3 regions of the Metabacillus sp. YM-086 genome follow, and region 3 is predicted to be linked to each of the others. Evidence: riboswitches for the same ligand, from Rfam matches in the RefSeq annotation. Region 3 holds a riboswitch; each other region holds the start of a gene.
The links. A riboswitch is a leader RNA that binds a small molecule or an ion and turns the genes downstream of it on or off. The one in region 3 is predicted to bind thiamine pyrophosphate.

Region 1 (10,758 bases), on a different contig from region 3:
GTGCTTCTGCTGTTTGATGTGAAGCAACCATACTTACAATTGGTGAGATCACCCCGACTGTGTCACATGTCATTCCATCGAACGGGATATGCTTTAATAAGCAATGTAAACACGGTGTTTCACTAGGAATAATGGTGAACGATAAACCATAGCTTCCCACGCAGCCACCGTAAATCCATGGAATATTATTTTTTATTGAAAGATCATTAATCAATAATCTTGTTTCAAAATTATCCGTCGCATCTATGATCACATCTACACCTTCAGCAAATTCCTCAATATTTGCAGAGGTAACATCTTCTACATACGATAAAACTTCTACTTCTGAATTTATCTTTTCAAGATGCTGCTTTGCTGCAACAGCTTTAGGAATGCGATTGATCGCATCATCTTCTATATAAAGCTGCTGTCTTTGCAAATTGCTCCATTCAACATAATCTCGGTCAACAATTGTTAATGTTCCAATGCCAGCACGTGCAATCATTTCTGCGCTAGCCGTACCTAAAGCACCTGCTCCAACAATCAATACATGTTTTTTTCGTATGTTATCTTGACCCTTTTCTCCAATTGGAGTAAATAGCATTTGTCTAGAATAGCGTTCCATTAAGTCGTAATCATTCCTTCTGTTGGACTACTTGCAATAGCATAGTCTTTTTTAGCTATTCTACCAGCTTCATACCCTAGTCTTCCAGCTTCAATCGCTAACTTCATCGCAACAGCCATTTTCACAGGATCTTTAGCAGCCGACACAGCTGTATTTAATAGAACACCATCTGCACCAAGCTCCATTGCTAATGCCGCATCTGCTGGTGAACCAATTCCTGCGTCAATAATGACGGGCACTTTAGATTGCTCAATAATAAATGATAGATTAAGAGGATTTAGAAGTCCCTGACCAGAGCCAATTGGAGATGCTCCCGGCATAATAGCATGAACACCTAACTCTTCTAATCTTCTAGCAAGCACAACATCATCTGATGTGTATGGTAAAACGATAAAGCCCTCTTCTAAAAGCATTTCACTTGCTTTTAACGTTTCAACTGGGTCTGGTAATAATGAACGATCACAGCCAATAACCTCAACCTTAATCATGTCACATAAGCCTGATGCTTTTGCTAGTTTCGCAATTCTTACTGCTTCTTCAGCTGTTTTAGCTCCTGCTGTATTTGGTAGCAGTGTATATTTTGAAACATCTAATTGCTCTAAAAAATTAGGTTGTGATTCTTCGAAAATATTCATTCGGCGCACCGCAAACGTTAAGATCTCCGCTTCTGATTGGGCAACTGCTTCCTTTTGAATGTCAAATGAAGGGTATTTTCCTGTACCTAATAATAATCTTGATTGAAATGTTTTATCTGCAATTTTTAACATAAAATCATCCTCCTCCTACAAAATGAACTAACTCAATTTCATCACCATTTGAAATGATTGTGTTTTCATATTGATCTTTTAAAACAATCTCGCGGTTATGCTCAACAATAACAAGACGATCTTCCAGCTTGTAAAACGCCAGTAAATGCTGAATTGTTTTAACTTCTTGATTTAATTCAACCTGTTCACCATTTAATTTAATGCTCATGAAATCACCTCGTTGTTTGAGTAAGCTTTCTCGTTAAAGAAAAAGCATGAATATACTCTTCGTTTTGCTTTCTTTTTAAAATAAGATCTCTGACCATTGTTCCTGTTTTAGGAGCAAGCAGAATTCCATTTCGGTAATGTCCTGTTGCAAAGTAGATGTTCTCATCCTCAGGATGCTGTCCAATATATGGCTTTCCATCATCAGATTGTGGCCTTAACCCAGCCCAAGTATCGAGCAGCTTAGCGGATGTAATACTTGGCATCATCGGCGTCACTTTTTCAATCAGTGACTGAATTCCTCCAAGTGATGGTGTTGTACTCCAATCATCCTCAATCATTGTGGCTCCTACAACAAACCTTCCATCACCCTTTGGAACGATATAACAATGGTCATAGAAAAGAGTCTTTTCGAGATCTAAATGATCCCCTTGAACGGAAAGACATTCACCCTTAACCGGCCTCATATTGACCTCAAGTCCTAATTGTTTAAAAAAGTGTCCACTCCATACTCCATTTGCGATAACTACTTTGCTACAAAGATAATCCCCTTGTGGTGTTGATAACGTATACTCATTTGTAGCTGTTTTCTTAACAGAATGAACGGGTCTATTTTCTTTAAATGTTGCTCCTAGTAAGCTAGCAGATTTCGTGAAAGCCGCACATACATGTGTAGGAGAAACGTGGCCATCTTCAGGAATATAAAGCGCTCCTACGATCGAATCAGACACATGTGGTTCACCTTGTAAAACTGTTTCTTTCGTGTGCCATTCTAAAGTTTCATAATCTTCTACAGCTTTCTTCAAAACTCTCGCTTCATTTTCTGTCATTGCTAGCTTATACATGCCTTTATCAACTAGTTGAATATTAATCTGTGATAATTCTGACAGCTCATCACGTAAGATGTGATAGTGTCTTTGACTTTCCTTCGCAAACTGAAAAAAAGCATCATTATTTTCCAATTCGGAATTTGCCCCAAGCATTCCAGCAGCTGCACATGTTGCACCTGTACCACCTTTATGGCTATCTAATACAAGAACGGAGATTCCCTCTTTTGCAAGCTGATAGGCAATTGACTGCCCAATTATACCGCCGCCAACAATTCCAACATCATATTGTTTTTGCATGGTAACCCCCCTCTTTTAAATTGGTTAAAGCTGCAATTGGGTCACTGCTCGCTATAACATAGGACATAACAGCAACACCATGAACACTTACGTTTTTAAGCAACTTAATTGTGCTAGGAGTAATGCCTCCTATCGCAATAACTGGAATTGTCATGTGCTCACAAATTTCAGCTAATTGTTCTACACCTCTTGGAGGTAATGCTGCTTTTGAATTTGTTTCAAAGATGTGACCAAATAACAAGTAATCAGCCCCCGCTTCTTCACATCGTAGAGCTTCTTCTAGCGAATGGACAGACCGTCCAATTCTTACGTGCGAATCAAAAGCTCTTACTACCTCAACAGGAAGGCCGTGTCCTGGTAAATGAACATTAGGGATATTATGTAATAAAGCAACATCAAGTCGATCATTGATCACAAGCTTTTCCTTCGGTACACCCCGCTGAAGCAAATTTGACACAAGTAACATGATGTCTGAAGCCGTTTTCTGTTTTTCCCGGATATGAATATAATCCACATCTTGATGGAGCATCGTAAGTTTCACTGTTAATTCATTTACCGTTTGCTTGCCATCTGTAATGACATGAAATTCCACTTTTTTTCACCTTGATTCTTAAATAGTAAAGTTTTATAGGACGCAAAAAACCACTTTCCTATAGGAAAGTGGTTTACATACACAAAAAACCATGATGTATCCACTTCCCTACGCTGGTATCATCCAGATCAGGTTATAAGGGTCTTAAAGTCACACTTTAATCTCAGCCTCTATTTAAGGCTCCCCTAGCGGTTGTTTCTCTCGTATTTACTTATTTCTATCATACCAAATGTTTGGAAACTTTCAAGAGTAAGATACCCTGATGTTTTTTAATTGATAAAATTATATCAATTCCAACTCATGTTTAAGTTCATTTACATATTCTCTAGAGCCCGTCACAATTAGACGATCTCCTAATTTCAGGTCTGTATCTCCATGTGGAACAATTGAATCTTTGCCTCTGAAAATACGGACAAAAATAATGTCTCCTGTAAACGGAAAGTTTCGTAGCAGGATGTTATCGTATTTTGCATTATTTAAGTTAATTTGATATAGAGTTGTTTCCTGATTTGTTAAGATTCTCATAACACTTGGTGCTTCAATTAAAGCACGAAGCATCGTTTTTGTTGAAAGAAGTGTAGAGAAAATATCAATACCCTCATCCTTTAATTGACTTGCTAAATCAGGTGATGCCACACTAGCAATCACTCGATCAACTTGCTCTTTTTTTGCAAATAAGGCAATATCGGCATTTCGTTGTTCATCACCAGTAGCTACAACAATTAAGTCTACATCAAAAGCGTTTTGATCTTTTAATGTTTCAACCTGAAAATCATCAATTTCTCTAATCTCAAACAATGATTCAGAGATTTGTTTATCAATTTTATCTTGTTGAATATGATAAACCGTTGTTTCATAAAGATCTTGGTTTAGCTCTCTTGTAACTGGCAGTGACATTTGATTGGCACCAATAAAGGCAACCTTGATTTTGGTTGGTTTTCCTTCGCTTTTTGGAAAAAGCTTTTTAAAGAAAATCGGAGTTACTATACTCGTAATAACAGCAACTAAAATAAGCGCACCTGACATTTCAGCTGTGATAATCTCCATTCTTTCCCCAATCGTCGCAGCTGCAATGACAAGAGAAAGCGTAGATGTTAAGAGAAAACCAGCTGCAAGTGTTGTTTTGCCATCGTACCATCTTTTCAAATAATAAACAGGTAAAATCTTAGAAATCAGAAGTGCGATAAATAATAATGGAATAAGCAGGAAGATTTTTGGATCTTTAAACAAAGCCCAAATATCTAAATCAACTCCAACCATTACAAAGAAAATGGGAATAAGAAATCCATATCCGAAAGAATCAAGCTTTTGAACCATTTCTTTGTTAGGAGATAATAGCGAAACTAGCACACCTGCTAAAAAGGCTCCTAAAATATTTTCGGCACCAATTGTTTCGGAAATCGCCACTAATAAAATAATTAACGTAAAAACAGCTCGTGTCCCAATTTGAATCGTCCCTTTTGACATTGTTTCGATGAATGAACGATTCATAAATGTTTTTCCTAAGAAATAGAGCCCAACACCTGCTCCAAATAGAACTAATAACAACCATGTATTGTTGTCTCCACCACCATAAATGGAAGCAAAAACAGCAAGAAGCACCATTGTGACTAAGTCGGCGATAACAGCCACAAGTAAAATAATTTGACCAATATTGGATTTCATAATTCCTGCATCTTTTAATGTAGGTACTACTACTCCTAGAGAAATAGTCGAAATAATTAAGGTCATTAAAAACGCGTTATCCATTAACCCGATCCATACAAAGATGTAGGATAATAATAAGGATAGAGCAAAAATCCCAACAAATATGATGAGTGATACGAAAAACGCATTAGGTGCATCTTTACCAGAAGGAAGCTTCTCCTTTTTCTTTCCTCCTGCAAAAGCTGTAAAGTCTATTTCAAGACCACTAAGAAACATTAAGAAAATAAATCCAAGCATTGATAATGTCTCAAGCCACATATCCTGGTGGACAACATCAAAACCACTTTTTCCAATAATTAACCCAACGATAATTTCGGCTACGACGACTGGCATAAAGTTTAGCTTTAATCGATGTAGCAAAATAGGGGTTAGAAATGCTGCGAGAATAACAATAACTAATGAAGTTACAGATGCTCCATGCATCGTATCCCTCCTTTATCTTAAATTCAGTAATTATAAAAGGTAAAAAATCTAGCGAAGAATGTATATCTTCTATCATATACAAGCTAGAACATAACTTGTAACAATATGCTCTAAGCTGGAATCTAGTTAAATTAAATATTGCATAAACAAAGTCGCCATACCAAAATAAATTAAAATACTAATAATATCATTTATAGTTGTAATAAAAGGACCAGATGCAACAGCCGGATCCACCTTCAATTTATGCATAATTAATGGAATAAAGGCACCAGAAATCGTCGCTACAGTTAGTGTAGCCAATATTGAGATCCCTACTAGTGCACCTAGAAATAAGTCACCTTGCCATACAAAAACAACAACAGTCACAACAACACCACAAATGGCCCCTGTTATTAAACCTGTACCTGCCTCCCGAACAATCATCTTACTAAGATTTTGATCTTCAGTATCACCAAGTGAAATTCTTCTAACAGCAACGGCTAAAGCCTGTGTTCCTGTGTTTCCTGCCATACCGGCAATTAAAGGGATAAACACGGCTAAAATAGCAACCTTCTCTAATGTTGCTTCAAATCGACCAATTAAACTTGCTGTAAACATTCCAAGAAATAATAATATAATTAACCACGGCAACCTTTTTTTGGCAGCAGAAAACGGCCCTCTATCAGTGGAATCAACGTCAGATACCGCAGCAAGCTTCGAATAGTCATCACTTGCTTCTTCTTCAATAACATCGACGATATCATCAACAGTGATAATTCCTAGCAGATGTCCTTGAAAATCAACGACTGGGAGCGCAAGGAAGTTATAGTCTTTCATTTTTCTTGCAACTTCTTCTTGATCTTCCGCGACACTTACCGAGTAAACACGTTCATTCATAATGTCTGAAATCATCGTGTCAGGTTCACTAATAATTAAATCTCTTAACGAAATAACACCAGCAAGCTTTTCATCTTCATTCACAACAAATACATAATAAATTGTTTCAGCGTTTGGAGCTTCTTTCTTTAATATTTGCATGGCAGAATGAACCGTTTGATGAGCATGAATGGAGATATACTCCGTTGTCATGATACTTCCGGCTGTATATTCTTCGTAATGAAGCAACTCTCGTATTTCTTCAGCTGCTTCATCATCCATAATTGTTAAATAACTTGCAACCTGATCCTTATCAAGCTCATTTAAAACGTCAACGGCATCATCTGCATACATCTGTGCAAGCATTTGGGCAGCAAACGTTGGATCCATTTCTGATAAGTATGTTTGATAAAGGCCATCTTCATCTTCAATATTTTCAAAGACCGCTGCCATTTCTTCTGGGGAAAGAAAATGATAAACAGTCTGGCGATCTTCTGGGTCAAGCTTAATAAAAAAGCTGGCCTGGTCGTAAGGGTGCTGCTCTAAAAACACGGAACGAAAATCATCCATATTTTTCTGAGTAAGTGCTGAGAGCAGCGTTCCTTCTTCAAGCTCAACTTGTTCTCTTTCTTCTGACAAAGTCTGTTCCTCCTCTCTTTGTCATATATATTAAGGAAATAAATAAATTTTCGACATATACTTAAGTATTTCTACATATTGCGATTCACATTATAATAACTATAATATTCTATATGCATTTATTGAAGCAATAAGATGAACATTATTTACAAAAATAAAACATTTCCTTTTAGAGACTTTTTTTCCATTAAACGCGTTATATTCTGGAGCGGAAATCAACTTTCATTTAAAATGTAACCTAAGAAAACAGCCATTATGAAATGGATCCTTTGCAAATCGTTCACAATCCATTAAGATGGTTAATGATACAATGACTATATAGAAAATTTCAAGTTTAAAGATTTAGAAAGGGATCGACTATGACAAACGAAAAATCCCCACAACAACAAATAGATTACACATTAATTTTTATCATGTTTTTATTGGCTATCGTGAGTACATTCGCGATAAACAGTGCTGAATCCACCCTTCCAGAAACACTAAAGGGCATAAACTTTTCAATGAAACAGATTCAATGGTATATTATCGGATCATTCGCTGTTGTTGTTACGATGCTGATTGATTATGACCGATTTAAGCAGCTAGCCTGGTATTTATACGGCTTTGGTTTACTCCTTTTACTAGGTCTTGAAGTTTTACCACAGGGTATTGTTCAAACAATTAAAGGAGCAACAAGCTGGTATAGAATTGGTCCATTAGGAAATTTTCAGCCTTCGGAATTAATGAAAATTATTATTATCATTGTCTTGAGTAAGATTATTACAGATCATCGTGAAAAATACCCTAAAAATACACTAGCAGATGATTTTCTCTTAATTGGAAAGATTGCTGCGGCTGCGGCTCCGCCTGTCCTTCTTTTAATAAGACAGCCGGATATGGGGATGACCATGGTGTTCTGTGCGATTATCGGATCGCTTATTCTGATCTCAGGGATTCAATGGCGAATTATTGTTACAGCAGCTTCTACTTTTTTAATCGGTGCCGGAACATTTATTTTCATCTTTATTAAATATCCTGATTTTTTCTTAAAGTATATTTTACGCGGAGAAGAATATCAGCTAGATCGATTTTACGGCTGGCTTAATCCTTGGGAATATTCTGGTGAGCAAGGATTTCAGCTTGTTAAATCATTGTTAGCTATTGGATCGGGTGAATTACGTGGAAAAGGCTATCAAAATCTAGAAGTTTATTTACCTGAGGCACATACTGACTTTATCTTTGCGATTATTTCAGAGCAATTTGGATTTATTGGCGGTAGTATTGTTGTTTCATTGTTTTTCTTACTTATTTATCGCATGATTCATATCTCTCTAGAAAGCAATGATCCGTTTGGCAGCTTCTTATGCACAGGTGTCATTGGTATGATTACATTTCAGGTTTTCCAAAATGTAGGCATGACGATTGGGCTACTCCCAATTACAGGTCTGCCATTGCCATTTGTTAGCTATGGAGGAAGCTCTCTTGCCACTTATATGGTTGCTATCGGAATTGTTCTAAATGTCCGTTCACGAACAAGAAAATACATGTTTGACTAATCGAAGTGGTACCCTTATAAATAGGGTACTTTTTTTTACACTTTGACAAAGAGGCGATACATATGAAAATTGATGTTATTGGCGATATTCATGGATGTTTTCGTGAATTTGAGGAGCTAACAAAAAAAATGGGCTATGACTGGACAACTGGAATTCCCATTCATCCTAATGATAGAAAGCTTGCATTTGTTGGGGATTTGACCGATCGCGGGCCTGAATCTATAAAAGTAATTGAGATTGTCTACCAGCTTGTTCAAAAAGAAGGCGCACATTATTCTCCTGGCAATCACTGCAATAAGCTGTACCGCTACTTTCTTGGAAACAAAGTTCAAATTACTCACGGTCTTGAAACAACAGTAGCAGAATACGAGGAATTACCACCTAAAAAGAAAGCTGAAGTGAAAAATCAGTTTAAGTTTCTATATGAAGCAGCACCTCTTTATCAAATTCTTGATAACGGAAAGCTAATTGTTACTCACGCTGGAATTAGGGAAGATTATATCGGAAAAAGTTCAAATGCCGTTAAAACCTTTGTTTTATATGGAGATATTACTGGTAAAAAGAACCCTGATGGAACACCTGAACGTCGTGATTGGGCTCAACATTACCAAGGAAAGGCAATGATTGTTTATGGTCATACTCCTATTAAAGAGCCTAAACGAGCCAATCGAACGATTAATATTGACACTGGAGCGGTGTTTGGTAACAAGCTTACAGCATATCGTTACCCGGAAGATGAAGTGATCTCTGTTGAATCAAGCCTTCCTTATGATGAGTCACGGTTTCGGGAAAAGTAAAACGGATGAATGGCACAAAATTTTAATACCTATTTTTTATAGAAAAAAAGCTTCATCAATTAAGGGAAGTAATCCGATACTGTTGATAAAACCTAAAATATCAGTTGAATGATCATATAGCATGACAAATAACATATGTAAAACGCTTGGGTGTAATACCCAAGCGTTCTGTTTTTGATATCGTCTTGTTCAACTAAAACATATCATAAACGATTTGAAAAAGGGAAAGATGATAAATGGAGGTGTAAATATTGAGTAAAGAAAGGAATATCCCATACTATCTATTAAACAACAGCACTATAATTGGGTTAGTTCTATTACCCTTTGCCATCGTAAAACGTTCATTTAAAGATTGGGTAATTGTTTATCTAGTAAGCATTATAGGTAATTACTTTGCTGATAGTTATTTGGTATCAAAAGGGTATATAAAATACAAAAATAAGCTTTTTAAAAATGTTAAAATCCATTTACCTTTTGACTATATTCATTATCCCTTGTTGTTACTTTACTACAACCAATGGACACTTAACAGCAGACCAATTGGTATTTTTTTAAAAGCAATCATATTAATAACCCCTCAAATCATCTTAGAAACTTTAGCCGAAAGAAAAACAAAATTAATAAGATGGAAAAAAGGGTGGAGTTGGTATCACTCATTTCTAAGCATGATATTAAAACTGTTACTCTGCAGAAGTATCATTGCAATTATTAGAATAATAAACAAAGGGAAGATTTCTGTTTAATAAATAGAGAACCACTTTATTTTCTCCTTTGTTTTTTCAAACATGGACAAGGACAACCTATTCCCCTTCTTTCACTAACCTGCCGTTAGTTCAAGAACATTCCTTCATAAGCTCTAAAATTAATTTAACATAAAATCACAATGACAAAACTGATACAATAAAAATTCAACGTTGCAAATGGCAAAGCTATTAGCAAGTGACAACAGCTATTGTCGCGTTATATCGGTTGTGATTTTGTGTATGCAAATTCGAGTGTGTATATCTTATATCGTTGTTATATAGGTAAAAACGACTACAGACCAAATCTACGCGATTTGGTCTGTTAACTATTTTATGCTTCTTTCAACCGAAAAACGGACCTACTTACGCTTAAGATGAATCCTTTTCGCTAATTTCTCCATATCTTCCGGAAGTTTCGCTTGAAAACAAAGATCTTTTTCTAACAAGGGATGCCAAAATGATAGCTCTGAGCTATGTAAGGCTTGCCTATTAATATCTAGTTGATTTCCACCGTATAACGTGTCTCCACATAAGGGATGTCCTATTGATGAAAGGTGAACCCGAATTTGATGAGTTCTCCCCGTTTCTAACACTAACTTTACATGTGTTCTATCTTTGTAGGAGCGAAGCACTTGAAAATGTGTGACAGCACTCTGGCCATCGTCACATACCTCTCTCTCAATAATACTGTCTTTTTTTCGTCCAATAGGACTTGATATCGTTCCTTTTTGCTCCTCCATCACCCCATGCACAAAAGCTTCATAC
Region 2 (10,758 bases), on a different contig from region 3:
TCGATATACAATTGACATTGGTGAATTCATGTCATATGTTATTCATTACATGAAGGTAAAAGAGCCTGATACATTTGATATTAATGTCCATTTCGGTGCCATGGGTACTGGAATAGGAACAGCAATAGGAAGTAAATTAGCTGAACCCGAAAGAGATGTTGTCTGCATAACAGGTGACGGTTGTTTCTTTATGCATGGCATGGAAATATTAACAGCAAAGGAATATGAGCTACCTATCCTTTTTATTGTGATGAATAATGCACGTCTTGGGATGGTTTATCATGGACATAATTTACAATATCAACGTTCGCATTCACGCTTCGAACAAAAAGCAGTGAGTATTGCTACAGTAGCAGAATCAATGGGTATATCCAGTGCATGTGTTCAACGAATGGAAGATTTAACACCAGAACTCATTCTACAGCTACAGTCTGAAAAGGGCCCTTCTGTATTGGAAATTCAACTTGTTGATCAAAATATTCCACCAATGGGTGATCGAGTAAAATTTCTTTCATCGTTTGGAAAATAAGAAACTCTATAGGTGGTTAATAACATTCACCACAACGGTATATGACAATAAAAAGCTGACGGTATAAATAAAGCAGACCTTCTTGAATTGAGTAGCAGATAGTTGAAATAAGCGGAGTTTTTCCGGTTAGACTGTAGAATGGAACTCCGTTTAGGGGATATAAGAGGAATTTTTCCGGTTAAGCAAAGTAAAATGTTCTATTTTCATCTTTTTCGATTAAATAGGCGGAATCTTTCCGTCTATTTAACATATTTTTGTTGCTATTTCCTCATTAAGAGGAATTTCTCCGCTTATTTTAGTAGCTTATTTCCTGGCGATTCTTGAAGTTTTATAAATTGCTTAATCGGGTACTAATCTTGTATAAAAAATGCTTGGAGCATCTCCAAGCATTTTTCTTTGCTGATTTACTTGCCAAATTGCTTTTAAAATCCTAGTGCGAATAACTATACGAAAAGCAATCTAATGCGTATTTTGTACTTCAAAACAGAACCCGTTAGTATTTCTTCCGTCAGCTTTTTTACTATTTTATTGTTCGATTTTTGGCTTGGTAATTAATTCGGCTTCAATAATGTATCGTTGTGGTGCTGGTCCGATATAGGTGAAAGGATAGCAGGTTGTAAGTGTTAACGTACTTTTTGGTTTCGGAACAATGACCGTTTTATCGTTTTTATTGACAATTCTAATCTTTTTAATTTTGTACATAAAAGACAAATCTGAACGATTCACGATTAGTTTATCCCCAACGACTAAAGAATCAAGTTGACGAAAAAAGGTATCGCGATGTGCTGATAAGACTGAGTTACTATCCTCGCCAGGTAAGGGTGTTGATGAGATATGACCAACACCCTTTTTTAAAATTTCTTCACTTGTTCCCTGAAAAATAGGCAGTGTTCTATCGAGCTTAGGAATAGTTAATAGTCCTATTTTTGTACCTTCTTCAGGAGGGGCAGGATTTACAGTTTTTATTGTTTTACCTTGTTGAGGTGGAGAATAGGATGCTTCTACCTCTTGTTCGTTTATCGATTGAAATCCAATTGTAATCCAATAGGTCTGATAGATAAAAACGGTGATTCCAACTAAGATGAGCCCTATAGAAAGATAAGAGACAATCCTAGTAACCATTACTTAACCTGTTGAAATCTTTTTGTTAAGAAAAATCCTGTTATTCCTACACCAATAGCTAATAATCCTAGAAGCATATTCATCCATAATGAAGAAGCTGTATCCGGTAATCGATTGTGTAGAAGGTTAGTTAGCTCTCCGGCCATATCTCCCACTTCAGCAAGTTCAATTCCAGATTCAATAAAGAATTCAGAGCTTAACATATCTTCAGATAAACTCATATCTAAAAGCATGTCTCCATTTGTGTTATATAACTCTATTGCTAATGTATTTCCATATAGCTCTTCCATATTCATTAGTTCTTTAAATGTAACCTCTGTTCGAACTCCATTGTTATCATCTAAATAAAAACGTGCATCTAATTGTAAAACATTCATCATATCTTGAAGAATTGAAACTAATTCATTCTGTTGTGCATCAGTTAAAACTGTCATATCATCCATCATTAAATACGGATCAAGCCTTGTTATTATGCCTTCCATTTTTTGCTCTAACTGTTCTTCATCAAGCCCCATGAAATGATTAAATAACGAATCTACCTCTTCATCAGTCAAACCGATTAAAGCCAAAAATTCTTCAATTTCTGCCATTTCTCCATCATGATCTAAATAAAAACTTAAGGCAACATCCAGATCTTCAATGAAATAATAATCATCAAGAGTTTCACCAAACTCTGCTAAAACAACATCCATTTCTTGTCTGGTTATTTCATAAGAAGCTAATAATTCAGCCAGATTTTCATCCGTAATCGGAGTACCTAACATAGAGCGAAGATCTTCTGCTGTTTCAAAGTCATCTAAACTTAATTCATAATAGTCAAGATAATCTACTAAATCCTGTTGCGTCCAGCCTAATTCAGTTAATATCTGATCAATATCTTCCTGAGGTGGTGCAGCAAGTGCGGTTTGCTGTGTTAAACAAAACCATGCAATAAATAAAACCATTACCTTTTTCATGAAAATTCCCTCCAAAAATAGTAGATGATGGTAGTATTAGAACAATTTCCATAACTATACATAAAAGAGAAAAAAACTACAGGTATTCACTCTATATGTATGATTTTCCATCTAAGGGCAAAAGCTATAGAAAACACGAAGCATCAATGAGGGGAACTTTGTTATGAATAGTCAAAAGGATCAGGTAGTATCTACTATCAAGAACGAGCTTAATGGCTCTTCAGACTTGGTGGTTCAGCAATTGGATGCAAAAGAGAAAAAATGCGAATTTTATTATATTAGCAGCATTTGTAATAAAAAAAAGATCCATGATGATATTTTAACGCCTTTTTTTGAAGTAGAAGATATGAGAAGTTACAAAGATTACTTATTATCATTATCAGGGATGAGAGAGTTCAAACAAGATGATAATCCTGTTGATTTATTAATACGTGGTTCGATGATTATCTCGATTGAAGAGATGTTGTTAACGATGGAAATAAAAGAGTTTGTAAACAAAAACATTCCTGAAACAACGATTGAAACAACTATTCAAGGGCCTCAAACAGGGTTTAGTGAAGATTTGGAAACAAATTTAAATATCCTTCGTCATCGCTACCATCAACCAACATTAGTAATAGAAGATGATAAGGTTGGTAAAAAAACACAACTAATTATAAATATTATCTACGATAATAAAGAGGTTAATTGGGATGTATTAAAGGAGTTTAAAGAAAAACTGAAAAACATCGATAAGGATGTTGTCCAGTCAGCTGGTCAACTTTCCAGATTAATAAGCGGGAAGAAATCAATATTATTCCCGACCGTTGTTATATCTGAACGACCTGATCGAATCGCATATAATTTATCAAAAGGTAAGGTAATCGTTTTAATGGAAGGAACTAGATTTGCACTCATTTTGCCATCAGTTTTTTATGATTTTATGAGTTCAATGGATGATTTGTATCAAGCAAAGGGGATTTCAAGATTTCTCCTTTTTTTAAGATATTTTGGACTTGCAGTTGCTCTTTTACTTCCTGCAATATATGTGGGAATTACAGCATTTAATCCAGAGTTGTTTAGGGTTCAGCTCGCTTTATCAATTGCAGGCAGTAGAGCAGCTGTTCCATATCCTGCTTATATTGAAGTGTTATTTATGTTAATAATGATGGAGTTATTGACTGAAGCGAGTATCAGGTTGCCTAAAGCGATTGGACCAACAGCCACAACAGTAGGGGGTCTTATTCTGGGACAAGCAGCTACAGAGGCGGGGCTTGTAAGCAATATAATGATTATTATTGTGTCAGCAGTTGCTATTTCTAATTTCGTGATCCCTATAAATGAAATGGGTTTTGCGATGAGGGTGGCCAAATATTTTTTCTTGGCGATGGCAACATTTACTGGACTAATTGGGATGATCGTGGCTTTAATAGGACTAATTTATTATTTAGTTAGTTTGAATAGCTTTGGTCAGCCTTACTTAGGAGTTTTTTTAAAAGAAAACATGAAAAAATAAAAAACAGAATATTTTTTATGCAAATTCCACTACAAAGCTAGGAAGATGATTATGTCAAAGCGGTTTATCTATGTCATGTTAATTCTTAACATGTTAACAAATATTGTAGCCTATGTTCCAATGGTATTAATTGAAAATCGAAGTAATGGTTCAGTATTAGCAATGGTTCTATCTTTACCAATTGGGATTTTTATCATCTTTCTTTTCACAAAATATATGAGCAAATTTCCATATATGGGATTACCAGAAATACTTGATAAATTTGCACCTAAATGGTTTCGCTTATTTTTTCTGGTTATACAAGGTGTATTATGGTACGTAGCAGGATTAGTTACGTTAGTTGCTTTTACAAATATTTCAAAGCAATATATTAATCCCGACATGGATGAGCTCCTGATTATGCTTGCTTTTTTAATCGTCATTGTATTTGGAGCAACATTACCATCAAAAAAAGTTTTATATGCAACTGAAATTATTTTATTACTTAATCTGCCATTTATTGCTTTTATCATATTCAAGTCATATTTCAATCATGATTTAATGTGGGATTCAGTACGAATTGCTGTAACGCACTTCCAAAAAATCCCGAGTTTTGAATCCATTTCAACCGCTACATTTGTTTACACAGGTTATACAAATCTAGTTATCTTTAATCGATTATATAAAGATGTTAGAGTGAAATATTTATGGGCTATTGCTATATTAGGTTTTTTTACTTTAATTACCACTTTTATAATTCCTATTGGTCTGAATGGATTTGATGGAGCAGAATCCTTTACTTTTCCTTGGATTGCAACCACTGAAGCGATAAGAATAGAATTAGGCTTTATTGAACGAATTAGTTTTCTTTTCCTTGGTTTATATATCAATGTTTCATTAGCTAGTGTAATACTCCATTGGCATGTAGGATTAGAGCTGTTAAAGGCTGCTTTTCCATCTTTTAAGTTTAAAAAAATTGATATGAAGCCTTTTGTGCTTATTGGAGTTTTTACTGTGTTAGCTTTGGTTGTTCAGCTTTTTTTTGAGGAAAAAACAGTTGGAGAAATTGCAAAAGTATGGATGATGCTCTTGTTGCCTGCTCAGATTGCGGGCTTGGTCCTTTTGAAACTTTTATCCAAAAGAAAGGAAAAGCTCTCAAAATGAAAACCAAAATCTTAATAGTTGCTGCTGCGTTCCTATTCTTAGGAGGATGTGGATATAAAGATATTGACCGTCGCTTTTTTGTTGTTTCAATAGGAGTGGACAAATCTGATGATAAAGAGAATATGTATGATATTACATTAAAGGTAGCGGTTCCAACTAGTGAAACAAAAACAGGAAGTAATGAATCACGAATGATGACCGAGTCTGCTGAAACGATTTCAGAGGCGGTAAGAATTATTAAGTCAAAAGTAGAAAAAGAGTTAGATTTTAGTCATACAAAAATGATTGTATTGGGTGAAAAGGTTGTTGAAGATGACTTAACTAATATATTAGATTGGTTTTATCGTAGACGTGATATCCAAGCAATTGCCTGGACAGCAGTTGGAAGTCCAACTGCTCTATCAGTTCTTGAAGCAAAACCTTCTGGTGAGCGAGTTCCATCGAATGCATTATTTTTAAGTTTTGGAAATGTTGGAACAGAAACACCATATGTTACGTCTGTCTATATATTTGATTTTAGGAGAAGACAAACAGAAAGAGGGATTGATCCTTTTTTACCAATTATCAAAACAGAAGAAGAAGCTTTCTCAATTAACAATACAAGCCTTATTTCAGATATGAAACAGGTCTTAATTTTGTCTGCAGAAGAAACAAAATATTTTAGCATGTTAAGAAATAGGTCTTCGAAGTTCGATATTAAAGTAGAAAAAGAGGGGAAACCCTATTTTCTTTTTTCAACAGATAAAATTAAGGCAAGCTTTGATCTAAAAAGTGAAAAAAGTAATCGACCGGTTATTTCTTATGACGTACAACTAAGTGGTATTGTTGAAGAAGCTTTTGAAACTTTAGATGAAGCTAAGGCTAATGAGTATGAAAAAGCAGTTAAAATTGAGGTTGAAGAACAAATTAACAGCCTGCTAAAAAAGCTTCAAAAGGAAGAAGTGGATCCACTTGGTTTTGGACTAAGGTACCGTGCAACCAAAACAGGAAAGGAATCTAATAAAGTAGAGAAATGGGATGAAATATATCCTAATGTTCAATTTAAAGTAAAGGTATCAGTGGATATGAAGAATGTAGGCATTATACATGATCAGGAAGGTCATCCTGAATAAAGATAAAGACAACTTTCCATCAGCTGTTAACTTTCATATGAAAAAGTAAGTAGCTTGACGGAGGGATTTTATGATATTAATTGGAGCGGATAAGCCACACCATGCTCATCGATTTTCAGCTTTCACAACAATATATCGGGAACATTTTCACATAATAGACGGATTTACAAGAGGAGTAAATGGAAATAGTTTTGATCGCCACCGCCATTTATATAGAGGAATTACGTCTTTTAAAAATAAACATTATCATCGATTTTATGGTGAAACAGGCCCTGCTATACCATTACCGGGTGGAGGTCATTATCACTTATTTGAAGATCGAACTTATTATAATTATGACGAGCCGATCGATATAGAATATGGTGGTGTGCTGTATGGAGAGGGAGAACGTCCAAAACACGATCACCGATTCGAAGGAAGAACATATGGGATTGTAGGAGAAGATCCGCTAGCGAGAATGTCATATACGGACATGGCAACTAAATTAATTGACTATAATGGCATAAGAGAATAAAGAGGCGGGATTGCCCACCTCTTTATTTGCTTATCTATAAATCTTTGAACCACCGTCAATAAATTCTTTTGACTTTTCTTTCATTCCTTCAGTTAACAACTCATGCATAGGTTTACTTGAGTCATTACCCAATTCTCTAATGTCATGTGATATTCTCATAGAGCAAAATTTTGGTCCGCACATTGAACAAAAGTGAGCTGTTTTTGCCCCTTCAGCAGGTAAAGTTTCATCATGGTATTCTCTTGCTCTTTCCGGATCTAAGGAAAGATTAAACTGATCATGCCACCTAAATTCGAAGCGTGCCTTTGAAAGAGCATCATCTCTGTTTTGAGCACCAGGATGACCTTTTGCTAAATCTGCAGCATGTGCTGCAATTTTGTAGGCAATTACACCTTCTCGAACATCTTCTTTATTTGGTAAACCTAAATGCTCCTTTGGTGTTACATAGCAAAGCATGGCTGTTCCGAACCAACCAATCATCGCAGCACCTATAGCAGAAGTTATGTGATCATAGCCTGGAGCAATATCAGTAGTTAAAGGACCTAACGTGTAAAATGGAGCTTCTTTACAAATCTCCTGCTGCTTTTCAACATTCTCTTTTATAAGATGCATTGGAACATGACCAGGGCCTTCAATCATCACTTGAACATCGTAATTCCATGCGATCTCTGTTAATTCACCAAGAGTCTCCAGCTCAGCAAATTGAGCTTCATCATTTGCATCGGCGATAGAGCCTGGTCTTAATCCATCACCTAAAGAAATGGAAATATCATATTTTGATAGAATTTCACAGATATCATGGAAGTGAGTATATAAGAAATTTTCTTTGTGATGAGCTAAACACCATTGCGCTAAAATGGAGCCACCTCTAGATACAATTCCAGTGGTCCGCTTAGCTGTTAACGGGATATATCTAAGAAGAACTCCAGCATGTATAGTAAAATAATCTACCCCCTGTTCTGCCTGTTCAATAAGCGTGTCACGATAAACTTCCCATGTTAAATCTTCAGCAATTCCATTCACTTTTTCCAGTGCTTGATAAATAGGGACAGTACCAACAGGAACAGGAGAATTTCGGATAATCCATTCACGGGTTGTATGAATATTTTTCCCTGTTGAAAGGTCCATGATCGTGTCTGCTCCCCATCTAGTTGCCCATGTCATTTTTTCAACTTCTTCTTCGATAGAAGAGGAAACAGCAGAATTTCCGATATTAGCATTAATCTTAACGTGAAAGTTTTTCCCTATAATCATTGGTTCTGTTTCGGGATGATTAATATTAGCTGGAATAATAGCCCGGCCTGATGCAACTTCTTCACGTACATATTCGGGGTCCATCTGCTCTCGAATAGCAATATACTCCATTTCGGGTGTTATAATCCCATTTCTAGCATAATAAAGCTGTGTTACGCGTTTACCGTCTTTTGCCACCAATGGATGAATTTGATTAGAGGGAAAAATCTCTAAGTTTGAATGTTTACTAGAAGCTTTATATCCATTATCTTCGGGCTTAATTTCTCGTCCTTCGTATCGCTTAACATCATTACGATCAAGGATCCATTTTTCTCTCGCTCTTGGTAATCCCTTTCGAATATCAATTTCAGCACTTATATCAGTGTATGGTCCACTCGTATCATAAACTCGAACAGGTGGATTCACTTCTTCGCCATATGTATTCTTCGTTACACTCTGAGTAATTTCTCTTACAGGAACTTGAATGTCAGAATTACTGCCTTGAACATAAACTTTTTTACTTCCGGGAAATGGCTGTTTAATTGTAATCTTCATACTTTCTCCTCCTTGAAAATGAAAGTGATCGATTGAAACATCAGCGGAAGGCAAAAATAAAAACGGGTTCTGAAGTTCAGAACCCGTTCAATAGGTGTAGGTAAAATGTAAAAAGATGCGCGCTTATCCCTTTACAAATGTCGCTACTTCCCTACGCTGGTATCATCCAGATCAGGTTCGAAGGGTCAAAGAACTTCAAACGCGTTCCTCTCTCAGTCCAAGCTAATGGACTCCCCTAGTAGAAATTGGTAATTTAATTAAAATCAGTTATAATCATAACATAATTATCCATGTAGTCAACAGAATTTTTTGAATAATAAGAGGAGTTGAAGTACCTTTATTTTTTCATCAATTGTCGACGGAGCTTCTTCATACGGACATGCCATTCTTCAGACAGTTCACTAAGAGATAAGATCTTTTCAACTTGAGGTAGATCATCTTTATGATGGAAAAATGTATTATGAATGGCTGCAACTGAAATCTCTTTAGGATGTTTTTTTAACCGTTTAATGCTTGAATTTGACGAGATTTGTCCTTCCTCTAAAACACGAAAGAAATAGCCCGTGTAACCATGTTCAACGATCTTATTTAATAATGTGTTGATATTTGTATACTTGTTAATCGTTGAACAAGGAAATCGTCCTTGTGAAACTTGAACTACAGCTTCACCAATTTGATAAATATCACCTATACATACATCTGTTTCTTTCATTCCTGAAACGGTTAGGTTTTCTCCAAAAGCGGCCTTTGGTAATGGTTGTTTGTAAAGGTTCTCCCAAATTTCATAATGTTCGAAGGGATAAACACAAATGACACGTTCAGCCCCTCCGTGGTACTCGTGGTTAGCTACATCATCGTCTACAATATGGCTTGATTTAACCTCTAGTGTTTCAACTTGACTTTTACATATCCCTGAACGAAATTCTTTTCCTTTATGTTCAAGTGTAGATGGTTTACCTTTACTAAGCCAAATAATTTTCTGATCCATAGTATCACTTCCTCATGTATTTATCATTGTGTCAATAATAGAAAAAAATACACCAAAACCTTATGAAATGGTGTATTTTACAGAAAGCTAAATTTATTTTTTCTTATTAACAGGTAAAGGATTATTTTTATTCATTTCAATATTTAATATTTCATCTAAGTTTTGACTGGCAACCAATGTTCGTTGTGCACTAATTCCATCTTCTTTGGCGATTGAAAACATTCTTTTTCGGTATTCTTCTATTACTGCATCTAGTGATTTCACACTGAACACCTCGCAATTTACATATATAGGTGGTGAAAAGTCCTATTAAATCTATTATCGGTTATTTCTTCCAATTGTAAATAGGGAAATACGCTATTTTATGTATAATTTTTTGAAAATAACGGAAAAAGTGGGGTTAACCAAAGTGGAATAGGAGAATAGGGGAAATATCAGCTGGCTTGTTTATTCAGGGGCGCTAAAATTTATCGCTGCAGCAATAGATGATGTGCTCACTGCAGCGATAATGATTAATTCCTGCCACGCCCAAACCTAAATTGTGCATTCAACTGACCTTGTAGCATTTTTTTTCTAACATCAGCTTCACTTTCACGTTGTCTTTCTTTTAATCTCATTTCTTTTAAAATTTCAGTTGTTTGTACACCGTCCTCTCGTTTATCTGCAATGTCCATTAGTGTCTCAATATCAGAGAATGAATATTTTCTAGTTCCTCGTTCATTCCGATATGGAGCAATTAGTTTTCTTTCTTCATAATATCTAATTTGTCTCAACGTTAATCCAGTCAACTCACTGACAGTCCCAATTGAGATTACCTTTTTATCCTTGTATGAGCGGTCTTGGTGATTCATTGCTCCACCCCTTAAAACATTCTTTTTACAAGTATATCCTGTTATGTAAGGAATGGCTTTTGTTTTGTTAGAAAATCTGACATAAAAATATAGAGTTATAAAAAAGGTGTTAGGAATACTTACAGTGAAACTGAATCTTCTTTTAGATGAGGATAAAATAGGATAAACGCAAGGGATTTATAAATCGTTAGAATATACTGAGTATTGTCTGTTTCATTAGAAATTAAATATTCAACCTATGAATTCTTTATAGGAACCGT
Region 3 (10,758 bases):
GTAGTGAGTATAGGCTAGAGTTGTTGGAGAGGGTTTGGTTTCTTCAAGCTCTTCTACCGTAATCTCGAATTTTTTTGCATATTGTCGATGTAGCTCCATCTCTTCATTTAAAGTAGAATTCAGTAATGCTGCAAATTTGCCCATTGTGTTTAAATCTGTAGCTTTCACCGCACCTAGGGCAAAAACTTTTGCATATTCAATCAAATACAAATAATCCTGTATCATGTAAAACCGAAATTTATCTTTTTCAAGAGTCCCATTCCCCATTCCCTTAACGAATGGATGATTATGATTACTTTCCCAGATCGGTAGAACCTTTTCGTATAGCCTTTGACTAAATTTCATTCATTCTCCCCTACTTTCTATTACTTAAAATTAATAACTAATCAACAGTTTGGTCACTCTTCTTTAAATGACACCATTTATAGATGAAAGCTAAAATGACCTTTGTGTACTCGACAAGTTCTTGAATGGACAGTTGTTCGTTTACTGCATGTGCATGTTGTAATTTTCCAGGTCCATATATGACGGTTGGAATTCCTGCGTCTCCTAACCATCCTCCGTCGGTTACGGTTGGAGAAACATCAACAATAGCTTGTGTTGATAAAAGCTGTTCATGGGTTGAGGCTAAACCTTTCACCCCAGGATGATTTTGATCTACCTCTAATGACGGAAAAATCTCGCCACGATCAACGATCATTGATTTTCCTCCCCATTCAAATGTTGGGGGATTCTCCCTCAGCCAAGGATCTGCATGAGCAACATGGAGAATATGCTCTTCAATTTCTTTTATAATTTGCTCATGTGTTTCATTTGGATAATAATGAACAGTAATCCATAAACGGCATTCATCAGCAATAAATGCAGCATGTCTTCCTCCTTCAATTACTGCTGGATTGATTGTATTTGTACCAGGAGGATATCCAGGATAGCTTTTCGAAATTGCCCAATGCCTTTCAAGGTCTTGTAATCCATGAATAATATTTGTCATTTTTTCGATAGCACTGGCAGCAAAAAGTTTTCCGCCGGCATGTATCATTTGCCTTCTCGTTGCGTCATGATACGTTTTGTCACTCTTTACAGTGATCCAACCAGTAATAACTCCACCTTGCCCTTGAATATGTAAATCACTTGTATCTACCACAACAGCAAAATCTGCTTTATATCCTTTTTTACAACATTCAAGAGTCCCAGCTTCCCCAACCTCTTCACCAATCACAGATTGTAAAATCAAATCACCAGGAAGGGTAATACCATGTTCGTGTATTAACTGAATAGCAAACAATGCACCAGCTAATCCACCTTTCATATCAGCTGCACCACGCCCTATAATCACACCATCTTTTACAACAGGGACAAACGGATCAACATCCCATTTTTCATCCTCACTAACTTCGGCCACATCTATATGACCGTTAATAATCAAGCTGTTATATAGATCAGGTTCCTTCCCTTTTAACACACCAACAACATTAGGATCGTTTGGATACACATCCCACATATCAATGGTAAAACCTTTCTCTTCTAAAAACTCTGCAATAAATTGTTGTGCTTCATTCGTATTTCTAGCTGGTGGTGCAGGTGTTTTATATTCAATCAAGCTTTTTAATAAAGAAACCAAATCCTCCTGGCGTTCATCGACGATATTAATTAACCGTTCTATTGGATTAGACAATGTTTTTCCCTCCTTTTTTAAAATGCAGTAAAATAAAAAAACCACTTCTTTTTTTAGAAAAGAAGTGGTTTGAATCGCATAATGGTATAAAAATTAGTTAAACTGCTACTAATAATAACCAAATTGCGTTAAAGTCTATTTATTCAAACACCTCTTCCCTCCGCTAGTATTATCTAGATCAGGTAATAAGGGTCAAGGCGCACTGCCTCTCTCAGCTTAAAGCTCCCCTAGTGGTGAAAATCTATCATATTATGAAATTAGTAATTCACATTATTTTTAACACACTCAGAAATATTTGGCAACATCTTCTTTTTAAAATATACGAGTATTATTTATTGTGAAGCAGAGATATTGGCCTCAAAATGTTGTTTTTGATCAAAAAGATTAAATATATGACCAAAGATTGATGCAAGCACTTGCTGAAACAACATTCCCAGAACTACAGGAACAGCTACAGCCGGAGGAAAATATTGAACCGCAATTACAGCCCCCGCACTAATATTCCGCATTCCACCCGTAAACATCATGACTACTTTTGTTTCGCGGTCTCTTTTTAACAGAATTGACAGCATCCATGCTAAGAAATATCCAAAAGAAGCAAGTGTAAAAACAACAATAGCAATAATAACCAATTTTAAACTAAACTGCTTAAGATAGGGAGAAATAACAGCTCCATTCATCATAACAACGCAAGCAAGAGAAACTTTTGAAAACGGCGCAAGATTTTTCCCTGCTTTAACACTTTTCCCTTTTGTCAAAAAATTTGTAAACATCCCTAAAATAGATGGAATAACAACCATAAATAACAACCCATACATAATATCCATCGTATTTATTTGAATTTTTTGACCAACTAGAAAAGATAAAGTAAACGGAACAAGAAACGGCGACAAGATTGTGTCAAACAAGATAATAGATAATGCTAAGCCTATACTCCCCTTATAGATTGTTACCCAAATAAAACTGGTAATCCCAGTTGGAATAACACTTGCTAGCACTAATCCGGTCATTGTTAAATGATCATCCACAAAAAATGCGTGTCCTACTGTCCAAGCTAGAAGCGGCATAATAATATGCAACAGCATTAAAATCATAAATAAAGGCATTGGTTTTTTTAATGCTCCTTGTAAAGACGTAAAAGTAGAGCTAAGACTACCTGAAAAGGTCATAAATGCAAATAGCCACGGAATTAAAAATGTAAGAGGTAAAAGATTTTCAGCAAGCATAACCCCTATAATCACACTTATTGGCGTAATAATAGGCATCCATTTTTCCAGTTGCCGATTAACTGTTTGAAGCATGAATCATTCTCCTAATCTATTTAGATAAAAACTATGTATATGACATTGTAACAGAATTAAGAAGAATGAGTGACAGTAAGGTACTTAATTAAGTAAACTATTTTCCCTTTATTTTCTTAATTATTTCCTTTATATAAGAATCCTGATGAGGAACAAAGTCTTGTTTTGTTACATTTGTCTCTAGCTCTCTTTGCGCTTTATGTGTATTTTCCAGAAAGCCCTCAACCCTAATTTTTTCTAATTCCCTGAACCACAGTTTTTCAAATTCATGTAATTCAGCTCTTACAACTCCTGAAACCTCCTCTTGTTGAATTTTCTATGTCCAAATTCATCAAAATATGCTAGCATTTCTGTTTTCATGATAAAATCTCCCTTTAATGTTTTAACGAAAAACATATGATGGCACACCAAAAATCGTCCATAAAAACAAAATAAAACCAAACGAACATATCCAAGTTATCAATGGACGATAATGATGCAATGCCAATAAAGGAAACATAGCACAATTAAACAAAACCGACCACCATTCATTCCAACCATTATAATGATTTATTCCCCCAAAGTAATGTGTTAAGAGCTCATTTGCTGTATAAATCAAAACCCAAATCCCGATATAGATAAACCGTTTTAAGCGCTCAATAGGAAAATTCCCTAAATACAAAAGAATTGTACAAGGATATTTGATAAACATGATAAATAAAGAAATATGGGTACCTGTTATTCCCATTTTTTCATCAATTGGAATCGGATTAAACTTCCATAATGGAAAATAATCATAAAGTAAAAAATGATATAACAAGTCACCAATTATAAAAAATAAAATGGTTGGATAATACTCTCTCCAATTTTGCCAATCTCCCCATTTCCATGCAGCAAATATATACAGAAATCCATAAACAAAATTCATTTTACTTCTCCAATGTTTTCTTTTTTCACTTTTTTACTTTCCGTATAACTATTCTGTATCAATACAGGGCAATTGATACCTTATATTTCCATTTATAAAAGGCTATGTTCTAGAGTTTTTTACACAAAATAAATGAAACAAGGTTAATTTGGAGTGACTTTTTATGAAAAAAACATTGTTACTTATTTTTCTTTTTGTATCTCTTTCCAACAAACAAACATTAGCAGCAAATGATCAACCACCTCCTTACATCAGTTTTCAACCAGAGTTGTTAAGTTGGGATGAAGTAAAAGAAATTATTCCAAGAAAATCAACATTTACTGTTATTGATATTGCTAGCGGACAAAGCTTTAATGTTCAAAGAAGAGCCGGAAGTGGTCATGCAGATGTACAACCACTAACAACAAATGACACGAAAAAAATGAAGAGTATTTATGATGGAAAATGGAGTTGGCGAAGAAGAGCAGTTTATATTCTCACGGAAGATAAGTTAATTCCCGCATCGATGCATGGTATGCCCCACGGAGCGGGAGCAATACAAAATGGATTTCCGGGACATTTTTGCATCCATTTCTCAGGCAGTACAACGCACCGCACCCGAAAATTTGACCTTTCCCATCATGTTATGATTTTAAAAGCTGCTGGGAAATTCGATGATTATACAGCTTCACTTTCAGCGGAAGAAATACTAAATATCTTTCTTATTACAGCGAAAAATCATGACAAGGATTTAATGAAAGGAATAAGCATTTCAAATATGAATATGAATGATAGCTCTTATAAAGTTCTCGACAATATTGAAGGGATGAAATGGACAATAAAAAAGAGTCAAGACGATCATGACTCCTCATTAATATCGTCTTTTCCCGTTGAAACAAAAATATACCTTGATGAAATTGGTCCTGTTAAGATTACACAAACCTTCACCTTAATAAGAACTTCACTTTTTTCTCCATGGAAAGTATTAAGAGATCCATTCTTAATTGAATTAAATGAAACAGGGAGGTGAGCGTTCTATGAAATTTCTTTTAGCAATTTTTATGATTATGGTACAGCCTTCTGTCCAATCTGAACATTTATCTGTTACCTTTGAAGGGAAAGAAATAACATCTCTTCATCGTTCAGAGCTGGCTATACCATCCTTTGAAGGAGAATTTATAGACCAAGAAAAATTAGATGAACTTACAGCTTCTTTAGAATCAGTTGTTTATGAACCACCATCTAATGCATACTTAGATGAACATGGTCAAATAAAGAGTGAAGAAATGGGGCATAAACTTGATCAAGAAAAATGGAAAGCAAATGTTTATGTTACATATTTGCAAAAAGGCTCAAACTCTATTGAAGTGCCTGTCAAAACAATCTATCCAAAGGTTGACAGTGAACTTCTCACATCTATTAAAGCAAAATTAATTAGCCATTACGTAACTTATTTTAATAGTAGAAACATGGAACGGTCACATAATATTAAGTTAGCATCCGAAGCAATTAATAACCATGTTATTTTCCCTGGAGAGACTTTTTCGTTCAATGCTGTTGTTGGTAAACGAACAATTGAAAAAGGCTATTTACCTGCTCCGGTAATTGTAAGAGGGGAACTCTCAGAAGGGATTGGTGGAGGTATTTGCCAAGTTTCCTCAACTTTGTTTAATGCAGTTGACCGAGCCGGAGTAAAAATTATTGAGCGATACTCCCATAGTCGTAGAGTCCCATATGTTCCTTCAAAACGCGATGCCACTGTCAGCTGGTATGGACCTGATTTTACATTTGAAAACGAACATAATCAACCATTGCTTATTCAATCTAAAGTATACGGAGGACAACTAATAATAAAAATATTTTCTTCAGAAACATTAGAAATTAAGCAACAAAATATTCAAAGTGCTCCAAATCAATTACCAGAAGAGGAAAGATTATAACTAATGAAGTCAAAGTACTTCTAAAAAAGGAATAAAGATCAGTTTACTAATTCGAATCTGATCTTATTCCTTATGCATTTTAACTAAATAGCAGAAAAATGAAAAAAAGCTCTTTGTTCATGTTATAATCCTGTTTAAGTGAACCCTTACAAAATAACCCTCTTATTCTATTAACGGAAAAAATACTTGCTGCATTATATGTATTGATGACCCTTTAGTTATTAACTTGCCAGAACCCCTAAATACATGAAGCTATTATTATTATATGAAATAACAGGGTTTGTCTGCCGATTAAACTAAGTTTATATTATAATTATATTCATCCGAAAACTTTTGAAATAGGTGAAAAATTTGAGTCAACTTACATGGAATCAACAAATTGTGAAGAAAAATAACACCTTGCTTGTTTTTCAAACTATAACAAATGAGGAGCCCATTTCCAGGGCCGATATCGCTCAACAAACAGGTTTAAATAAAGCCACTGTTTCTTCCCTTGTGAACGAACTGTTATCTAAAGATCTAGTTTATGAATCAGGACCAGGAGAATCAAGTGGAGGTAGACGCCCTGTACTTCTTCACTACAATGTAAATGCTGGATATTCTATCGGCATTGATTTGGGTGTTAATTATGTTTTGGGAGTTGTAACAGATCTGAAAGGAAAGATATTGTTAGAAGAAACAATAAAAGTAAAGGAACACACTTTCTTAGATGTCATAGAACAAATAAAACAGGTTATCTATTCTCTTATAAAAGATCTCCCTCAAACACCTTACGGAATAATTGGAATTGGCATAGGTATACCTGGAATCGTTGATAAACAAGGCGAAATACGAGTTGCTCCAAATCTTGGTTGGAAAAATTGTGATATAAAAACCCTCCTAGAAAAAGAATTTCAGGTTCCTGTTATCGTTGAGAACGAAGCAAATGCTGGAGCGTATGGCGAGAAGCAATTTGGAGTTGGTCAGGACTATAAGAATATTGTTTATGTAAGCGCAGGAATCGGAATTGGTGTTGGGCTTATATTAAATAATGAGCTCTATCAAGGACTCAATGGTTTCTCTGGCGAAATGGGCCATATGGTCATTAATATGAATGGGGTCCCTTGTAGCTGTGGAAGTAAAGGATGTTGGGAAGCTTATGCATCTGAACATGCTCTTTTAAAAAGAGCTGGCTCTGATGCAACCCTTGAATCATTAATAGATAAAGCACAAAACCAAGATGAAAAAGCAATCACGCTTTTTAAAGAAACAGGTCAATATATAGGATATGGAATTAATAATATTATAAATACCTTTAACCCTGAACAAATTATTATAGGAAATCGGTTAGCAATGGCCCAAACATTGATAAAGCAATCTATGTTGGATATTATTTATTCGCACTCTCTATCTTTTCAACAACAAGATCTAAAAATTAGTTTTTCTAAGCATTCCACTCATTCAGCAGCTTTAGGAGTAGCAGCCATTACAACTGAAAGCTTTATACAGCGGGAACTACAGGATTATTAAGTTTTTGTCATATTCCTAGATAGTTATGTTAGACCTTAAGAAAATCGCCGATTCTTAGAATCGGTTTTTCTTTATGTAAAATGCATTCCAATTCAGTTAAGACAACTTCAAAAGACACCCTATAGATTACAAACATAAATAAAAATCCGGTTCCCATTGGGAACCGGATTAAATGTTAAAGTAAGGAGCCGCGATTGCCGCATCGTAAGTTATAGAGTTTTAAACCACCACTCCTACAAGTGGGTGTTCGCAGAAGGTTTCATATCGTCCTCAACGTAATGGAGGCTTGATAGTCCGTCTTCAATGTAAAACTCCCTATTTCAGCTTAAAGGTTAAAACTTTATAAAGAATGCGTACAGCGCAGCTTGTATTGTTATAATACTAGAAATAGTAGGTGAATGCAATAGGAGATTTTTCCACAATATGTGCAGATTAGACTACTATGCTTTTTGGTGTTTGATTTTTAACTCCCAATAACAAATTTTCTATTGCTAGTTTAGCCATTTTTCGTCTTGTGTTTACAGAAGCACTTCCGATATGTGGTATAGCAACTACATTTGGTAAAGATAGAAGTCGATGGTTAGAATTTACTGGCTCTTCTTCAAACACATCTAGACCAGCAGCCCAAATCTTTTTTGTAGATAACGCTTCATACAATGCTATCTCGTCAACAATTCCACCTCTAGCAGTGTTAATTAAAATTGACGTACTTTTCATCAATGAGAGCTCTCTTGTCCCTATTAGGTTTTTTGTTTCATTAGTATATGGTGTAAGTATACAAATGAAATCAGCCCTTTTTAAAAGTTCATCTAACACTGCATATCCAACACCCAATTCTTTTTCAATTTCCGGCTTTCTACTTCTATTGTAGTAGATGCAAGTCATATCAAATCCTTTTGCTCTTCTAACTAGCGCTTCACCAATCCTACCCAATCCAATAATACCAAGTGTTGCTCCATGCACATCTTGCCCTGTTAATTGCATAGGTGACCATGTTTTCCATTCACCTTTTTTAAGATAGTCTGCGGACTCCACTAACCGTCTCGAAGTAGCCATTAAGAGTGCAAAAGTAAGATCCGCAGTTGTTTCTGTAAGAATTCCTGGGGTGTTTGTAACGGTTATCCCTCTTTTTTTAGCCGCTTCAATATCGATATTATTATATCCTACAGCCATATTGCTGATAATCTTCAAAGTATTTGCTTTATCCAGTAAAGACTGATCAATCGTTTCTGTTAATAAGCAAAAAAGTCCATCGATATTTACAATTTTTTCTTCCAATACGTGACGTGGAACAGGAATATCTTCGTGTTCCCATATATCCACTTCACAAACAGCTTCTAACTCTACCAATAGATCAATAGGAATCTTTCGCGTGATATATACCTTCGGCTTCACCCTTTTCGCTCCTTTTTATAAAGTAAGGTTAAGTATTTTGAATATCGATTCAGTTTTGTCTACGATCCACTTCTCAGAATACTTATAAGCTTCTTGTAAGGAACATGGACCTGGCACAATTGAAAAAGCAGCTAATATTCCTAGCTCCTCTAATTCTTCCTGACTTAAGTCTACTGCTCCACAAAGAGCTATAATTGGTATCTGCTTACTTCTAGCCTGGTCAGAAACACCTTTTATCACTTTTCCAGAAAGTGTTTGAGAATCAAGTTTTCCCTCACCGGTAATAAGTAGATCAACATTTTCTAAAATTTGAGTAAACCCAATCTCTTCTAAGACAACATCAATCCCTGATTTTAATTGCGCTTGACAGAAGGCAATTAGTGCAGCTCCCATCCCCCCAGCTGCCCCTCCACCAATTAGCTCTCTCATATTAATTCCTTTTTGCTTCAATACGATTTCACTAAAATGAAATAAAGCTTGATCAAGCTGTTCTATCATTTCAGATGTTGCACCTTTTTGAGGACCAAAAACTGCTGTTGCTCCAGTTGGTCCACATAAGAGGTTTGTCACATCACTTGCAACTAATATAGTAGAATCATTTAAACGTGGATCTAGGTTCGAATCATCAAAGTATGATAATTCACTTAAAGAAGCTCCACCACCTTTAAGGATATGACCATCACTCGTAAAAAAATCTACACCAAGTGCCTTAAGCATTCCTGCTCCGCCATCATTTGTTGCACTTCCACCTAAAGCAATTATAAATTGTCTATAACCCGCATCTAATGCATGTTTAATAAGTTCACCAGTTCCGTAACTTGTAGTAATTAATGGGTTTCTTTGATCCTCATTTAGTAGTGGTAATCCAGAGGCCTGTGCCATTTCAATCACAACTGTTGATTGGTTTCCTAACACTCCATAACCTGCTTGAACTGGTTTATTTAAAGGTCCACATACCTCTGTATAAATGAAGTGACCATTAGAAGCGGCTACTATATTCTCAGCTGTCCCTTCACCTCCATCTGCTAAGGGGACATGAGTTATCTCTACTTTTGATAGAACTCTTCGGATTCCTTTTTCAACTGCATAGCAAATATCTCGTGCCGAAATAGAACCTTTAAATGAATCTGGTGCTATTACAATCTTCACAAGCATCCCCCTTTAATTAAATATGCATATGGAATAAGAATAAAAATGAAAAGCAATCGGTATTATACCGATTACTTTACCAGAATGTTTTTAACAAAATTGATAATAAATAGCTTTTAGATTTGTATAAAATTCGCTATTAGATTTTCCAATTGAATACGCACCGAACCCTGACTGTTTCCAACCTCCAAATGGCATATGCGCAGCACTGGCGGTTCCATGGTTAACGTGAACCATTCCAACTTCAGCTTCTTCTGCAAATGTGTGTGCGGCTGAGAATTTAGTTGTAAAGACGGATGCTGCCAAACCATAGCTGATACAGTTTGCTATATCAAATGCTTCTTCTTGACTTTCCGCTTCAATAACACATAATATTGGACCAAATATTTCTTCCTGTGCCACTCTCATTTGTGGGGTAACTTGATCTAATAAAGTTGGCTGCATATATGAACCTTCTTCATACACTTCATCAGTCAATACCTTACCACCAAAACGTAATCTAGCCCCTTCTTCTAGGCCGATCTTTAAATAGTCCTGTACAGAATCTAGTTGTTGTTGATTAACTAAAGGACCCATTGTTACATCCTTTTCCCAGGCTGGACCAACTTTAATTTGCCTTAGCTCTTTTAATAATGCTTCAGTAAGCTCTTGCTTTTTTTCTTTTACGACAATAACTCGACTAATTGAGGTACATCTTTGTCCACTACATGCAAAAGCTGCGGCAACGATTTGTTTAGCTACATCATCAGAATTCTCATAATCTAGAACAACAGCAGGATTTTTCCCTCCTAGTTCAAGTTGAGTTTTCACTAATCTTCTAGCTGCACTCTCATTTATTTGCACTCCTAATTTAGTAGAACCTGTGAAACTAATTCCTTTTACTAATGGATGTTCAATTAATGG

Region 1: another riboswitch for thiamine pyrophosphate. It lies ahead of ACEWK1_RS06100 (thiamine phosphate synthase); the one in region 3 lies ahead of ACEWK1_RS09600 (acetylornithine deacetylase).
Region 2: another riboswitch for thiamine pyrophosphate. It lies ahead of thiC (phosphomethylpyrimidine synthase ThiC); the one in region 3 lies ahead of ACEWK1_RS09600 (acetylornithine deacetylase).

What each region holds. Positions count from the first base shown of each region.
Region 1 is NZ_JBLUOI010000009.1:43,216-53,973, forward strand. It holds gene ACEWK1_RS06080 (thiazole biosynthesis adenylyltransferase ThiF) at 1-604, opposite strand, end outside; gene ACEWK1_RS06085 (thiazole synthase) at 604-1,371, opposite strand; gene thiS (sulfur carrier protein ThiS) at 1,376-1,579, opposite strand; gene thiO (glycine oxidase ThiO) at 1,584-2,702, opposite strand; gene ACEWK1_RS06100 (thiamine phosphate synthase) at 2,686-3,294, opposite strand; TPP riboswitch at 3,383-3,491, opposite strand; gene ACEWK1_RS06105 (monovalent cation:proton antiporter family protein) at 3,577-5,424, opposite strand; gene mgtE (magnesium transporter) at 5,551-6,918, opposite strand; gene ACEWK1_RS06115 (FtsW/RodA/SpoVE family cell cycle protein) at 7,278-8,453, shown strand; gene prpE (bis(5'-nucleosyl)-tetraphosphatase PrpE) at 8,516-9,250, shown strand; gene ACEWK1_RS06125 (CBO0543 family protein) at 9,502-9,993, shown strand; gene ACEWK1_RS06130 (RluA family pseudouridine synthase) at 10,353-10,758, opposite strand, start outside.
Region 2 is NZ_JBLUOI010000002.1:7,806-18,563, forward strand. It holds gene ACEWK1_RS00965 (thiamine pyrophosphate-binding protein) at 1-529, shown strand, start outside; gene ACEWK1_RS00970 (class D sortase) at 1,055-1,651, opposite strand; gene ACEWK1_RS00975 (processed acidic surface protein) at 1,651-2,607, opposite strand; gene ACEWK1_RS00980 (spore germination protein) at 2,771-4,102, shown strand; gene ACEWK1_RS00985 (GerAB/ArcD/ProY family transporter) at 4,154-5,245, shown strand; gene ACEWK1_RS00990 (Ger(x)C family spore germination protein) at 5,242-6,357, shown strand; gene ACEWK1_RS00995 (YmaF family protein) at 6,428-6,871, shown strand; gene thiC (phosphomethylpyrimidine synthase ThiC) at 6,902-8,659, opposite strand; TPP riboswitch at 8,791-8,906, opposite strand; gene ACEWK1_RS01005 (MOSC domain-containing protein) at 8,997-9,647, opposite strand; gene ACEWK1_RS01010 (aspartyl-phosphate phosphatase Spo0E family protein) at 9,741-9,911, opposite strand; gene ACEWK1_RS01015 (MerR family transcriptional regulator) at 10,160-10,498, opposite strand; gene ACEWK1_RS01020 (hypothetical protein) at 10,730-10,758, opposite strand, start outside.
Region 3 is NZ_JBLUOI010000016.1:43,461-54,218, reverse strand. It holds gene tenA (thiaminase II) at 1-345, opposite strand, end outside; gene ACEWK1_RS09600 (acetylornithine deacetylase) at 383-1,675, opposite strand; TPP riboswitch at 1,814-1,914, opposite strand; gene ACEWK1_RS09595 (bile acid:sodium symporter family protein) at 2,008-2,976, opposite strand; gene ACEWK1_RS09590 (CBO0543 family protein) at 3,359-3,883, opposite strand; gene ACEWK1_RS09585 (hypothetical protein) at 4,047-4,892, shown strand; gene ACEWK1_RS09580 (VanW family protein) at 4,900-5,802, shown strand; gene ACEWK1_RS09575 (ROK family protein) at 6,154-7,311, shown strand; RNA gene ssrS (6S RNA) at 7,493-7,681, opposite strand; gene ACEWK1_RS09565 (2-hydroxyacid dehydrogenase) at 7,744-8,706, opposite strand; gene ACEWK1_RS09560 (glycerate kinase) at 8,722-9,855, opposite strand; gene ACEWK1_RS09555 (aldehyde dehydrogenase family protein) at 9,946-10,758, opposite strand, start outside.